Regions from separate parts of the Kinneretia sp. DJ1R-11 genome, predicted to be linked through region 1. Evidence: predicted binding sites of a transcription regulator. Region 1 holds the regulator's gene; each other region holds the start of a gene.

Region 1 (5,038 bases):
TCCACCAGCGCGCCCGCCTGGGGCTGAGCTATCTGCCGCAGGAAGCCTCGATCTTCCGCAAGCTGACGGTGGAACAAAACATCCGTGCCGTGCTGGAACTGCAGCGCGACGAGCAGGGCCGCGCGCTGAAAGAGCCGCGCATCAAGGAACTGCTGGAAGCCCTTCTGCACGACCTGAGCATCGAGAAGCTGCGCGACAGCCCGGCACCGGCGCTCTCGGGCGGTGAACGCCGCCGCGTCGAGATTGCCCGCGCCCTGGCCACCCAGCCGCGCTTCATCCTGTTGGACGAACCCTTTGCCGGCGTGGACCCGATCGCGGTGCTGGAGATCCAGCGCATCATCGGTTTCCTGAAGGCGCGCCAGATCGGCGTGCTGATCACCGACCACAATGTGCGCGAGACCCTGGGCATCTGCGACCGCGCCTACATCATCAGCGAGGGTTCGGTACTGGCCGAGGGCACGCCGGACGAGATCGTCGCCAACGCCGATGTGCGCAAGGTCTATCTCGGCGAACATTTCCGCATGTGATGTGATGGCGAGCCTCCTGACAGCGCCGGGCCTGCGGCCATGAAGCAATCGCTCCAGGTTCGCCTGAGTCAGCATCTGGCGCTGACGCCGCAGCTGCAGCAGTCCATCCGTCTGCTGCAGCTCTCGACCCTGGAGTTGAACCAGGAAGTCGAGCAGATGCTGGCGCAGAACCCGCTGCTCGAAACCGAGGACGACTTCTCCGTCGCCGCGCCCGAACTGCCCGAGCTGCGCCAGGCCAGTGCCGCCGAAGACAGCGGCGCCGAGCGCGAACTGGGCGGCGGCGCCGAGGCCGAGGCCACGCCCGAGCTCAAGGCCGAGGACTTCGGCAACAGCGAGCGAGAGGACTGGGAGAACGGCACCGAAGGTGACGATTTCGACGGCATCCGCGAGCTGCCCAGCAACAGCGGCAGCGGCTCGGGCAGCAACGACGAAGACGGCGAGCGCAGCGAGCAGGAGTCGGCCGAGATCTCCCTGCAAGAACATTTGCAGCAGCAGATGGCGGGCATGAGCTTGAGCGAGTCCGACCAGCTGGCCCTGCGCCTGCTGATCGATTCCCTAAACGAGGACGGCCTGCTGGAAGACAGCCTGGAGTCGATTGCCGAGGCCTTGATCCCCGACGCGGGCGAGGACAGCGCGGCCGAACGCGAGGACCTGCTCGACCACCTGCGCATCGCCCTGAAGTGGCTGCACCATATGGACCCTGCCGGCGTCGGCGCACGCGATCTGCCCGAGTGCCTGGAGCTGCAACTGCGCCAGCTGCCACGCAGCGCGCCGCAGGTGATCGCCATCATGATCTGCAAAAAGCATCTGGAGTTGCTGGCCAAGCGCGACAGCCGCCGCCTGATGCTGCTGACCGGCGCCGACGAGCCCTTGCTGCGCGAAGCCCAGGCCCTGATCGTGGCGCTCGAGCCCAAGCCGGGCCGGCGCTTTGCCCGCGGCCAGGCGCCGGCGGTGATTCCCGATGTGATCGTGCGCAAGGTCGGGCGCGAGCTGCGCGTCATCATTAACCCCGAGGTCGCGCCCAAGCTGCGCATCAACGAGCTCTATGCCAATGCCCTGCGCCAGACGCGCGGCGGCATCAGCAACAGTGCCCTGGGCGGCGCGCTGCAGGAGGCGCGCTGGTTCATCAAGAACATCCAGCAACGCTTCGACACCATCCTGCGCGTCTCCACCGCCATCGTCGAGCGCCAGAAGGGCTTCTTCAGCCACGGCGCCGTCGCCATGAAGCCGCTGGTGCTGCGCGAGATCGCCGACGAGCTCGGCCTGCACGAATCAACCATCTCGCGCGTGACCACGGCCAAGTACATGGCCACGCCTTTCGGCACCTACGAGCTCAAGTACTTCTTCGGCTCGGGTCTTTCCACCGAAGCCGGCGGCGAGGCCTCCAGCACCGCCGTGCGCGAGCTGATCAAGCAATTCATCGCCGCCGAGAACCCGGCCAAGCCCCTGTCCGACAGCGCCCTGGCCAATATGTTGGAAGAACAAGGCATCCAGGTCGCCCGCCGCACCGTCGCCAAGTACCGCGAAGGCATGCATATTGGGACGACGACAATGCGGCGCGTGGTTTGAGGGGGAGTGAACAAGTGAAGGGGTGAGCAGCACCCCACGATTCACGATTCACGATTCACGATTCACCCATTCACCTGTTCACCGGCCCCCAGCCCCAAACGTGCACACGCACGCGAATTTCGAGTGATTCCCAGGCCGCGGTATGCCATCATGCCGCCGACTTGGCCCGTTACTTGAAAGGACTGTCGTGAACGCTACTTCTGCCTCCCAACGCCGCTGGCACAGCATCTCCTCCTCCGCCCTGATGATGACGGCCGGTCTGGCCCTGAGCGTTGCCGCGCAAGCGCAGGCCGTCAGCTCGATCAGCCCCCCCGCTTACAGCCGCATCGTCGCCTTCGGCGACAGCCTCTCGGACAAGGGTAATTTCTATCAAGCCACAGGCGGCACCGTGCCGCAGCCCGGCAACTACTACCAGGGCCGCTTCTCCAACGGGCCGGTCGCCATCGAGCATCTGGCCCAAGGCCTGGGCGTGACCCTGCAGGACTACGCCTGGGGCGGCGCCCAAACCGGCTTGCTCAACGGCGCCGCCGTGGCCGCCGGCGCACCGGCCGCCCTGCAGAACACCGGCATGCTGTCCCAGGTCGGGGCCTTCCAGGCCGGCTTGGGTGGTGGCGCGGCCGACAGCCAGGCCCTGTACTTCCTCTGGGGTGGCGCCAATGACTTCCAGTACCAGGGCTATTCTCAGGCGACCGCACAGACGGCCATCCAGAACCTCAGCAACGCCGTTCAGACGCTGTACGGCCTGGGCGCACGCCACTTCCTGATGCCAGGCCTGCCCGACCTGGGCCAGACCCCGGGCGGCCTCAGCTCCGGTGCCGCCGGTCAGCTGCACCTGCTCTCGCTCGGCTTCAACCAGGGTTTGAACGGCGCGCTGACACAGCTGCGCGCCCTGCCTGGCATCGACATCCGCTATTTCGACACCCTGGGCGCGCAGCAAAACCTGATCGACAACGCCGCCCAGTACGGTCTCAGCAATGTCACCGAGGCTTGCTTCACCGGCTATGTCGGCCAGCCCAATGGCAGCACCTGCAGCAACCCTGACGGTTATATGTTCTGGGACCGCGTCCATCCAACCGCAGTCACCCACAGCGTGCTCGGCCAAGGCATGCTGGCCGCCGTTCCGGAGCCGGAAACCTGGCTGCTGATGGGCCTGGGCCTGGGCCTGGTGGCCGTGCTGGGCTTGAGCCGCCGTCGCCGCGCCTGAGTCCGGCCGAGGCGGCCATTCCTGGGACAATCGGAGGATGGCCGCCAAAGAATCCCCCAAAGACCTGCACCACCTCTTCGTCTCCTGCCCCTCGGGCGTGGAGCGCCTGCTCGACGAAGAGGTGCGGGCCATCCTGCCCAAGACGCATATCGAGGTGCTGCGCGGCGGCATCGCGCTGAAGAGCGATCTTGAAGGCGTGATGAAGCTCAACCTCGAGTGCCGGCTGGCCCAGCGCGTGCTGATCGAGCTGATCTCAGGCGGCTACCGCCACGAAGACGACATCTACGCCCTGGCTCGCCGCATCGATTGGTGCGACTGGATCACGCCGGCCGAGACGATTCGCGTCGACACCGTGGCCCAGCGCTCGCCCCTGCGCAGCCTCAACTTCGCCACCTTGCGCGTGAAGGACGCGATCTGCGATGTACTGCGCGACGCCACCGGCGAGCGGCCCAGCGTCGACACCCGCTTCCCCGACCTGCCGGTGATGCTGCACCTCAGCGAAACCGACGCCACGCTCTACATCGACACCTCGGGCGAACCGCTCTTCAAGCGCGGCTGGCGCGAGGACAAAGGTGACGCCCCGCTGAAGGAAACCCTGGCCGCCGCCATGCTGGCCGCCGCAGGCTGGAAGGGCACGCCCGAGACCGGCGGCGCCCTGCACGACCCCTGCTGCGGCTCGGGCACCATCGCCGTCGAGGCCGCGCAGATCGCCTGCGGCATGGCCGCCGGCATGCAGCGCCGCTTTGCCTTCGAGCGCCAGCTGCCCTTCGTGCCCCTGCGTGGCCGCTGGCAGGCCATCAAGCAGGCCGCCAAGGACCGCGAGCATGCGCCCGCCGTGCCCATCTTCTGCAGCGATGTGGCCTTCCGCATGGTCGACTTCGCACGCCGCAATGCCGAGCGCGCCGGCGTGGCCCAGTACATCCAGTTCAACGGCGGTGATGCCCTCGAACGCCCGGCGCCCGAGCTGCCCGAGGGCATGCCCGGCACCATCTTGATGAACCCGCCCTACGGCGAGCGCATCGAGGTGCGCGGCAAGGCGGGCAATGTGCAGATGAGCCGCGATGCCGGCGGCTCCGAAGCGCGCGACGCCGGCGACGACTTCTTCCCCCGCCTGGCCGCGCATTGGAAGCGCGCCTACACCCTGAACGCCGCCGGCTGGACCGCCTGGCTGCTCTGCCCGGACATGAAGCTGCCCAGCAAAATGCGCCTGAAGGAATCGCGCAAGTTCCCGATGTGGAACGGCCCGATCGAGTGCCGCTTGTTCCGCTTCGACCTGGTCAAGGGCTCGGCGCGCAAGCCGCGCGGTGGCGAAGAGCAGGACTCGGCGCAAGTCGACTGATCGCGGCCTTGCGGACGCTAGGCTCGCGGCCTCGCCACCCCGCCCTTCACCTTCCATGCTCCATCTCAGGACCGGCCTTTTGCAAGTCGCCAGCGCCTTGAGCCGCTTCGGGGGCCTGCGTCAAGGCGTTGTCGCCCTGCTGCTGGGCAGCGCCCTCATGGACGGACAGGCCTGCAGCTGCAACATCAACAACAATGACGAACAAGCGTTCCTCCATGCCAGCCTGGTGTTCCGTGCCCGCCTGCTCAGCAGCCGCGAACTGAGCACAGCCGAGCAGCAGACCAGCGCCGGCTGGGCCCGCGACCGCACTCTGCGAGGCCGCTACCTGATGGTCGAATCCTTCAAGGGGCCGGCCACAGAACGCGTCATCGAGGTGGATTCGCCGGCTGGCGGCAGCGC
Region 2 (5,038 bases), on a different contig from region 1:
GGCGTCGAAATCGGCCAGGCGGGACTTTTGGGCGAACTTGTTCCAGGGGCAGATCAGTTGGCAATCGTCACAGCCATAGAGGCGGTTGCCAATCATGGGCCGCAGTTCGAGCGGGATGGCGCCCTCATGCTCGATGGTCAGGTAGGAAATGCAGCGCCGCGCATCGACGCGGTAGGGTGCAACGATGGCGCCGGTCGGGCAGGCGTCCAGGCAAGCCGTGCACTGGCCGCAATGCGCCGTGACCGGTTCGCTGAGCGGCAGCGGCAGGTCGATGTAGATCTCGCCGAGAAAGAACATCGAGCCCACGTCCCGGTGCAGGGTCAAGGTGTGTTTGCCACGCCAGCCGATGCCGGAGCGCGCCGCCAGCTCCACCTCGAGCACCGGCGCGGAGTCGGTGAAGACGCGGTAACCCAAAGGCCCGACGGCGTCGCTCAGTCGCGTGGCCAGCTGTTGCAGGCGAGCGCGCAGCACCTTGTGATAGTCGCGTCCACGGGCATACAGCGAGACCTGGGCGCGCTGCGGATCGCTCAAACGCTGCCATTCCACGGCTTGCCAGTCGGGAGCACTGTCTTGCGGCAGGTAATCCATGCGCAGACTCAGCACGCGCAGCGTGCCCGGCACCAGCTCGGCCGGCCGGGCCCGTTTGAGGCCGTGGCTTTGCATATAGTGCATGGAGCCGTGAAAGCCGGCCTGCAACCAGGCCAGCAAGCCCGCTTCGGCACTGTGCAGGTCGATATCGGCCACGCCGATCTGTGAGAATCCCAGCTCATGAGCCCAGCGCTGCAGATCGGCCATCACGGTCGCTGCGTCAAAGTCCGCTGACTTGTCATCCTTGTTCGATTGTTGTGGAGCCTGCGTCATTTGCGCATTCTAGAAACTCGCTCTTTGCGCTGGCCCGATGAGGCCGCCACCCAGGCTTTCGCGGAGCGCCTGGCGCTCTGCCCGACCCTGCTTGACGCCAGCCTGGAGCTGCATGGCAGCCTCGGCGCCGGCAAGACCAGCTTGGTGCGCCATCTGCTGCGCGCCTTGGGCGTCGCCGGGCGCATCAAGAGCCCTAGCTACGCGGTTCTGGAGTCCTATGACCTGGCCGACTGGGGTTCGGCCGGCCTCGTCAGCCATTTCGATTTCTACCGTTTCAGCGACCCGCGCGAGTGGGAGGACGCCGGCTTTCGCGACATCTTCAGCGCGCCCGGGCTCAAGCTCAGCGAATGGCCGGAGAAGGCCGAGGGCATGCTGCCGACGGCCGATCTGCAAGTCTGGATCGAGGCACAGGACGACGACAGCCGCCAGGTCGAGCTGCGCGCCGGCACAGCCCGGGGTCAGGTCTTGCTGCAGCAGCTGGAGCAGGCTTCGTGAAGCCCGGCTTCGCCGAACGGCGCCAGGCGCTGCGCGCCATGGGCAGCCTGGTCCTGATCTTGCGCGCCCTGCCCGCGGGTGCGGCTGCGGCCGCCCATGCCGGCAGCAATATCGTCGCCGTGCGGGTCTGGCCGGCCGAGGCCTACACCCGGGTGACGCTGGAGTCTGACCGGTCACTGGCCGCGACGCATTTTCTCGTGGAGGCCCCCGATCGCCTGGTCATCGATGTCGACGGCCTGGAGCTGAGCCCCAATCTGCGCGGCCTGCTGGGCAAGGTCAAGGCCGATGACCCCTTCATCGCCGGCGTGCGCGTCGGCCAGAACACGCCGCGCGTGGTGCGCATCGTGCTGGACCTCAAGCAGCCGGTGGCGCCGCAGATCTTCACCTTGGCGCCGGTGGCGGCCTACCAGCATCGCTTGGTGTTTGATCTCTACCCCAAGGTGGCGGTCGATCCTCTGCTGGCCCTGATCAAGGACAAGGTCCAGGCCGAGCAAGAGGCGGCGCAGTCGGTGCAGGATGCGCTCGGTGATCTGATTGCCAAGCTCGACAAGCCCAGTCTGAATGCCCAGACCTCGGCCAAACCTGGCGCCAGCTCGGCGTCCGCGCCGCAGGCGCAGAACACACCCGCGCCGGCGCCGACGCTTCCGGTGGCGGCGCCGTCCGAGCCCTCGCAGGCCAAACTCGATCGCTTGATCGTGATTGCCCTGGACCCAGGGCATGGCGGCGAAGATCCCGGTGCCATCGGCCCCAGCGGCCTGCGCGAGAAAGATGTGGTGCTGGCGATTGCCCAGCAGCTGCGCGACCGGCTCAACCGCAACCCCAATATGCGGGTGCTGTTGACGCGCGAAGGCGACTACTTCGTGCCCTTGCAGCAGCGGGTGCAGAAGGCCCGCCGGGTGCAGGCCGACCTGTTCGTGTCCATCCATGCCGACGCCTTCTTCACGCCCAAGGCGCGCGGTGCCTCGGTGTTCGCGCTCAGCGACGGTGCGGCCAGCAGCCAGGCCGCCAAATGGATGGCCAGCCGCGAAAACGCCGCCGATCTGGTCGGCGGGGTCAATGCCGCGGTCAAAGATGCCAGCGTGCTCAAGGCCATGTTGGACATGAGCACCACGGCCCAAATCAAGGACAGCCTCAAGCTCGGCAGCGAGGTGCTGGGCCAGATCGGCCGCGTCGGCACTTTGCACAAGCGTCGGGTCGAGCAGGCCGGTTTTGCCGTGCTCAAGGCGCCCGATGTGCCCTCCATCCTGGTGGAGACGGCCTTCATCTCCAACCCCGAGGAAGAAGCGCAACTGCGCGACACCGACTACCAGTCCAAGCTGGTCGAGGCCTTGGCCACCGGCATCGCCCGTTACTTCGCCAAGAACCCGCCGCTGGCGCGGCATCGCGCTCTCAGCTGAAGTCCTGCTGGCGGCCGGTTTTGGATTCTAGGGTAAACATCAGTGTCGGAAAACTTGGCGTTCACCGGCATGTTGGACTCCCGGGCCTGATGTCTGTTGAGCTTGCTGCGCATGGCGTGGATCTTGCATGTTTGGATTTGTGAACTAAGTCACATTCTGAAAACAACGGAGATCTCCCGATGAAACACAGCAACTTCCAACTCAAGCATGTCAGCGCCGGCGTGCTGGCCTTGTTGTCCGGCTTCGCCATGGCGGCACCGGTGGTGGTCGGCAATATGACCGACGGCCAGATCCGCCTGACTGCCGATTACGCCCTCCCCAGCAGTGGCAGCAGCGTGGACGGCATGGTCACCAACCCGCCCAGCACCACGGCCACCGGCGCCGACTTCTATCTCAACGACTACACGGCCGACGGTTCGGTGTTCTTCCACACCTATGGCGATGCAGGTGCAACCAGCTATTTCGGTGCCCGGGTGACCGGCAACGGCAGCTTCTCGGCCTCGACCAGCACCCGTTACAGCCGCACTTTCACCAACACCACCGGTGTGGCCCAGCTCTTCAACTTCGCCTTCCATGTGGACAGCGGCGAACTGGGCATCGGCGGCACCGGTCTGGGCTTTGCGGATCTGCTGCTGCAGGTGAGCAAGAACGGCGTGGCCGTGGCCCGCGATCACACGACGCGCACCCAGGCCGTCGATGGCACCAGCACCTGCGCCAGCGATGACCTGGGCAGCCTCGCCAGCTATATGAGCTGCGGCAGCGAGTACGCCAACAACGCGGTGTTCAATGTCAGCATGGGCATGATCGGCGTGGGCGAGAGCTTCACCCTGGACTACGACATCGTCGCCACGGTTTCCGGTGAGCTGCAGAGCGGCGGTGGCGGTTACGGCGATTGCCCGACGCTTGCGGCCAAGGGCGACTTTGTGCCGGCATTCGAGGGTTGCAACAATGGCGGTTCGGGTTCGGCCACGGCGCGCTCCGGTGACCCATTTGGTTGGGGCAATCCGAGCAACTTCAACATCAGCCCGACGGCATCCGTCCCGGAGCCGGATACCTTGGCTCTGCTGGGCCTGAGCCTGGCCGGAGTGGCAGCCACGACGCGCCGTCGCAAGGGCGCGAGCCAGGCCTGATCGGTCTGTACGACCTGACGGGAGTGCAGCCTGCGCGGCACTCGCGGATCGGGTGATTCATTGGCGGCGCCTGCGGGCGCCGCTTCTCTTGCTGAACTTTGAAACTGTGCCCGCGGCTCCGCTGCCGGGTGCCACCGTCATATGGCCACGATTGTTTTTGCCTGGGAGCTCGGAGGTGACTACGGTCATCTGTCACGCCTGTTGCCCGTGGCCCTGGCCCTGCGCGAACGGGGTCACCGGCCGGTCTTCGTGCTCCGTGATCTGCTCGGCGCTGAGGCCCTGCTGAGCCCGCATGATGTGCCGGCCCTGCAAGCGCCGCTGTGGTTGGGACGCCTGACCCAGCTGCCCAGTCCGATCAGCTACCCCGAGTTGCTGATGCCTTTCGGCTTTCTCAATCCGCGCGCCCTCACCGGTATCTGTCGGGCCTGGCGCCATCTTCTGGCCCTGATCCAACCCGATCTGCTGGTGCTCGATCACGCACCGACCGCCCTGCTCGCCACCCGGGGGCTGGGCCTGCCGCGTCTGAATTTCGGCGACGGTTTTTGCCTGCCGCCCCCCTGTCAGCCGCTGCCGCCCTTTGCTTGGTGGCAGCCGCAGCCTAACGCTCGTCTGCAAGATTCCGAGGCCCATGCCTTGGCCACCGCCAACCACGTGCTTGCCGCCTTGCATGCACCGGCACTCACGGCCTTTGCCGACCTGCTGCACTGTGATGCGCAGGCCTTGTGCAGCTTTGCAGAACTGGATCACTACCCACAGCGTTCCGCGGCGCCGGCGCCCGCACCGCATTACTTGGGGCCGATCTTCCAGCTCGGACAGGGGCAAGAGCCGCGCTGGCCCGATGGCCCCGGCCCGCGCATCTTTGCCTACCTGAAACCGGGCTACGCGCCTTTGGAGCAAGTGCTTCGAGCCTTGCAAGAATTGCCGGCTTCGGTGCTGGCGCATGTGCCTGGCGCCTCGCGCAAGACCTTGGCGCAATTCAGCGGCGGGCGCATGCAGCTCAGCGCTGAGCCCTTGGCCATGGATGCGCTCAGTCGCAGCTGCGATCTGGCACTCAGCCACGGCGGCGCAGGCACCACGGCCGCCATGCTGCTGGCCGGCAAGCCTCTGCTGCTTCTGCCCATGCAGACCGAGCAATGGATGGCGGCGCGGCGGCTC
Region 3 (5,038 bases), on a different contig from region 1:
AATCATGTCGCGCTTGCCCAGGCCGCGGATGCCGCGCACGGCGGACAGCGTCTTTTGCAAACCATAACGCTGGCCCACCCCGGCCGCCAGGCCGGCCTGCGACACAAAACTCAGCGAGCTGCGCGCCAGGGCGCCGCCGAAGGCCGCGAACATGGGCCGGTAGTGCACCGGCTGGGGCGTCGGGATGGATGCATTGGGGTCGCCCATGGCGGCCAAGGCGATGCTGCCGCCCTTGAGGATGATGCTGGGCTTGACGCCGAAGAAGGCCGGTTTCCAGAGCACCAGATCGGCCCACTTGCCGACCTCGACGCTGCCCACCTCGTGGCTGATGCCATGCGCAATCGCCGGGTTGATGGCCAGCTTGGCCACATAACGCTTGACCCGCGCGTTGTCATTGCCAGGCCCGTCGCCAGGCAAAGGCCCGCGCTGCAGCTTCATCTTGTGCGCCGTCTGCCAGCAGCGCAGGATCACCTCGCCGACCCGGCCCATGGCCTGGGAGTCGGAGCTGAACATGCTGATGGCGCCGAGGTCGTGCAGGATGTCTTCGGCCGCAATGGTCTCGCGGCGGATGCGGCTTTCGGCAAAAGCCAGGTCCTCGGCAATCGCCGGGTCCAGGTGGTGGCAGACCATGAGCATGTCGACATGCTCGTCCAGGGTGTTGATGGTGTAGGGCCGGGTCGGGTTGGTGGAACTGGGCAGCACATTCGCCTCGCCCACCACCTTGAGGATGTCGGGCGCATGGCCTCCGCCGGCCCCCTCGGTGTGGAAGGTGTGGATGGTGCGGCCCTTGAAGGCTGCCACCGTGTCCTCGACAAAGCCGCTCTCGTTGAGCGTGTCGGTGTGGATGGCGACTTGGGTGTCGGTGGCCTCGGCCACGTTCAGGCAGTTGTCGATGGCGGCCGGCGTGGTGCCCCAGTCTTCGTGCAGCTTGAGGCCGATGGCGCCGGCCTCGATCTGCTCCTGCAAGGCCAGAGGCTGGCTGGCATTGCCCTTGCCGAGAAAGCCCAGATTCATGGGAAACGCATCGGCCGCCTGCAGCATGCGCTCCAGATGCCAGGCGCCGGGCGTGCAGGTGGTGGCCAGGGTGCCGGTGGCCGGGCCGGTGCCGCCGCCCAGCATGGTGGTCACGCCGCTGGCCAGGGCTTCTTCGATCTGCTGCGGGCAGATGAAGTGGATGTGGGTGTCCACCGCGCCGGCGGTGACGATCAACCCTTCGCAGGCGATCACCTCGGTGCCGGGGCCGATGATGATGTCCACGCCGGGCTGGGTGTCGGGGTTGCCGGCCTTGCCGATGGCGACGATGCGGCTGTTCTTGAGGCCGATGTCGGCCTTGATGATGCCCCAATGGTCAAGGATCAGGGCATTGGTCATGACCGTGTCGACCGCGCCTCCGTCCTTCCCATCACCGCGGCCGCGCTGCGACTGCGCCATGCCGTCGCGAATCGTCTTGCCACCGCCGAACTTGACCTCCTCGCCGTAGCCTCCCGCGCGCAGGGTCAGGTCTTGCTCGACCTCGATGATCAACTCCGTGTCGGCCAGGCGCAGGCGGTCGCCCACGGTGGGGCCGTACATCTCGGCATAGGCGCGTCGTCCCAGCGTGGCCATCACAAGCTCCCTTGCACCAGGCCGCGAAAGCCGTGAACGATGCGCGCGCCGGCCAGGTCCACCAGCTCCACGGTGCGCTGCTGGCCGGGCTCGAAGCGCACGGCCAGGCCGGAGCCGATGTTCAGCCGCATGCCGCGCGCCGCGGCGCGGTCGAACTGCAAGGCCGCATTGGTTTCGGCGAAATGGTAGTGGGAGCCGACCTGGATGGGCCGGTCGCCCGCGTTCTGCACCACCAGGCTCAGCGTGCGCCGGCCGGGGTTGAGCAGGTGCTCGCCCTCGGGCGTGAACAGCTCGCCGGGAATCATGCGCCGACCACCCGGGTCATCAGGGCCAGGCCGAGCAGCGCAATGCCGCCGCCCAGCACGCGGCTCAGAGGCAGGGCCCAGCGCGCCTGCGTGCGGCGCAGCCACAGGCCCAAGCCCAGGCCGGCCACATGGAGCAGCCAGGTCGCCAGCACCATGCCCAGCAAGGCGAGGCCGCCGTCCAGCTCTGCACCATGAGCCATGCCGTGGAAGCAGGCGAAGAAACCCACCAGGCCCATGGCCAGGGCTGGCGCCAGTGCGCGCCGAGTGGCGGCGAGCAGGCCCAGGGCCAGCACCGAGGCGGCGATCATGGGCTCGACGGCCGGCAGCTCCAGGCCGCTCAAGCCCAGCAGCGCACCGACCAGCAGCAGCACGGCAAAGGCCAGCGGCGCCTGCCAGGGCCGACGCAGCGCCAGGCCACTCCACAAGCCCACGGTCAGCATGGCCGCCAGGTGATCGGCACCGCTCAAGGGGTGGAAAAAGCCGGTGATGAAGTCATGGCCGTGGGCGGCATCGCCGGTGTGCGACACGGCCACCAGGGGCAGCAAGCCAGCAAGGGCGGAGACGAGAGCGCGTTTCATGGGGGCGGATTCCTGTCGGTGTCGTGGAAATGGATGAGGGGCGATCAAACAATCGGTTGGTGGACCGTGACCAATTTGCTGCCATCCGGGAAGGTCGCTTCCACCTGGATGTCGGGAATCATCTCGGCCACGCCGTCCATCACATCGGCGCGGCCGAGCAGTTCACGGCCCTCGCTCATCAGTTGAGCGACGGTCTTGCCGTCACGAGCGCCTTCCATCACGGCGGCGCTGATGAAGGCCACGGCCTCGGGGTAATTGAGCTTGAGCCCGCGGGCGCGCCGGCGTTCGGCCAGCAGGGCGGCCGTAAAGATCAGCAACTTGTCTTTTTCGCGTGGAGTCAGTTCCATGTTTGCCTTGAGGTCAGCACGCGCAAGCGCTGAAGCGCTTGACCACGTGGGGTCAGTTCCATGATTTCCTTGGTGCCAGCACGCGCAAGCGCTTTGGCGCTTGAACTCTGGGCGTCAGTTCCATGGTGTCCTGCTCGGGTGTTGCAAGGGCCGTTTGCAAGTCCCGTGCCGACTTGGAGACCGCAGCGCGCAGGCGGCACGAAACCTGCTCGCAGTTCGCCCATGAGCGCCCTGCCCCACGATGTGCCGCTGCCCCTGCATCCGCCCCTTCATCCGCCCCTGCACCCGCCCCTTCATCCGCCCGAAGGCGGCCCGGCGCCGCAGCGCGTCATCAAGATCCGGCGCGACTACAACGCCTGGGTGGCGCGCGAAACGCTGGAGGACTACGCCCTGCGCTTCACACCGCAGCGCTTTCGCCGCTGGTCGGGCTTCCGGGTCGCCAACACGGCTTTCGGCGCGGCCTCCTTCCTGATCCTGGAGGCCGTGGGCGCCACCTTGCTGCTGCAGTACGGCTGGGCCAATGCGGCCTGGGCCATCGTCGCCACCGGCCTGATCATCTTTCTGGCCGGCCTGCCCATCAGCATCTACGCCGCCCGCTACGGCGTGGACATGGACCTGCTGACCCGCGGCGCCGGCTTCGGCTACCTGGGCTCGACCCTGACCTCGCTGATCTACGCCAGCTTCACCTTCATCTTTTTTGCGCTGGAAGCGGCCGTCATGGCCTACGCCCTGGACCTGGCGCTGGACATCCCGCCGCGCTGGGGCTACCTGATCTGCGCCCTGCTGGTGATTCCCCTGGTCACCCACGGTGTGTCGGTCATCAGCCGCCTGCAGCTGATCACGCAACCGCTCTGGCTGGTCCTGTTGCTGCTGCCTTTCGCGGCGGTGCTGTGGCAAGAGCCGCAGGCCTTTGCCGGTGCACTGCACCATGCTGGAGCACTCTCGGGCACGGCTGGCTTCGAGTTGCGCCACTTTGGTGCAGCGCTGACCGTGGGCATCGCCCTGATCACGCAAATGGGCGAACAGGCCGACTACCTGCGCTTCATGCCCGCCCTGCCGGCCGATGCCGCGCCGGCGCAGCGGCGGCGCTGGTGGGCGGCGGTGCTGGTGGGCGGGCCGGGCTGGGTGCTGCTGGGCGTGCTCAAGATGCTGGGCGGCGCCTTGCTGGCCTGGCTGGCGCTGAGCCACGCCGTGCCGGCCGAGCGCGCGGTGGACCCCAACCAGATGTACCTGGCCGCCTACGAATATGTGTTCCCGCACTACGGCTGGGCGGTGGCGGCCACGGCGCTGTTCGTGATCGTGTCGCAGCTCAAGATCAATGTCACCAATGCCTATGCCGGCTCGCTGGCCTGGAGCAATTTCTTCTCGCGCCTGACGCACAGCCACCCGGGGCGGGTGGTCTGGGTGGTGTTCAACACCTTGATCGCCTTCTTGCTGATGGAGATGAATGTCTTCGAGGCCTTGAGCGCCGTGCTGGGCCTGTACGGCAATGTGGCCATCGCCTGGATCATGGCCGTGGTGGCCGATCTGGTGATCAACAAGCCCCTGGGCCTGTCGCCCCCGGGCATCGAGTTCAAGCGCGCCCATCTCTACGACGTCAACCCGGTCGGCGTCGGTGCCATGGCCCTGGCCTCGGCGCTCTCGGTCAGCGCCCACCTGGGACTGTTCGGGCCGGATGCCCAGGCCTTCTCGGCCCTGATCGCCCTGGTGACGGCCTTGCTCGCCTCGCCCTTGATCGCCTGGGCCACGCGCGGGCGCTACTACTTGGCGCGTGCACCGTTCGGTGAAGACCAAAACGATGGCCGCCCCCTGCGCGCGCGCCGCTGCGTGATCTGCGAGCGCGAGTACGAAGGCCCGGACATGGCCCAATGCCCCGCCTACCAGGGCGCCATCTGCTCGCTCTGCTGCAGCCTGGACGCGCGCTGCGGCGATCTCTGCAAGCCCCAGGCCCGGCTCTCGGCCCAATGGTCGGGCGCGCTGCGCCGCCTGCTGCCGCGGCCGCTGTGGCCGGTGCTGGACAAAGGCCTGGGCCACTTCCTGCTGCTGATGGGCGTGCTGCTGCCCCTGCTGGCGGCACTGTTCGGCCTGCTCTACCACCAGGAGCTGCAAAGCCTGGGATCCGGCGAAACGCCGGCCAGCCTGCGCGCCGGCTTCCTCAAGGCCTATGTGCTGCTGAGCCTGGGCTTGGGCATTGCCGCCTGGT

What was found. The regulator sigma-54, encoded in region 1, starts transcription at its own class of promoters, with help from an activator protein. The targets are predictions, from matches to a motif close to TGGCANGNAANCTGCTTT.
Region 2: a site for sigma-54 is predicted at 2,866-2,883, ahead of LNV23_RS13035 (PEP-CTERM sorting domain-containing protein). Genes of this name have one in related genera too.
Region 3: a site for sigma-54 is predicted at 2,989-3,006, ahead of LNV23_RS04180 (urease subunit gamma). Genes of this name have one in related genera too.

Annotation. Positions count from the first base shown of each region.
Region 1 is NZ_JAJIRR010000001.1:655,420-660,457, forward strand. It holds gene lptB (LPS export ABC transporter ATP-binding protein) at 1-527, shown strand, start outside; gene LNV23_RS02720 (RNA polymerase factor sigma-54) at 567-2,096, shown strand; gene LNV23_RS02725 (SGNH/GDSL hydrolase family protein) at 2,284-3,300, shown strand; gene LNV23_RS02730 (THUMP domain-containing class I SAM-dependent RNA methyltransferase) at 3,338-4,639, shown strand; gene LNV23_RS02735 (pentapeptide repeat-containing protein) at 4,695-5,038, shown strand, end outside.
Region 2 is NZ_JAJIRR010000007.1:19,600-24,637, reverse strand. It holds gene queG (tRNA epoxyqueuosine(34) reductase QueG) at 1-795, opposite strand, end outside; gene tsaE (tRNA (adenosine(37)-N6)-threonylcarbamoyltransferase complex ATPase subunit type 1 TsaE) at 862-1,356, shown strand; gene LNV23_RS13040 (N-acetylmuramoyl-L-alanine amidase) at 1,395-2,753, shown strand; gene LNV23_RS13035 (PEP-CTERM sorting domain-containing protein) at 2,933-3,883, shown strand; gene LNV23_RS13030 (glycosyltransferase) at 4,025-5,038, shown strand, end outside.
Region 3 is NZ_JAJIRR010000002.1:42,300-47,337, forward strand. It holds gene ureC (urease subunit alpha) at 1-1,605, opposite strand, end outside; gene LNV23_RS04170 (urease subunit beta) at 1,605-1,910, opposite strand; gene LNV23_RS04175 (HupE/UreJ family protein) at 1,907-2,488, opposite strand; gene LNV23_RS04180 (urease subunit gamma) at 2,533-2,835, opposite strand; gene LNV23_RS04185 (hybrid sensor histidine kinase/response regulator) at 3,058-5,038, shown strand, end outside.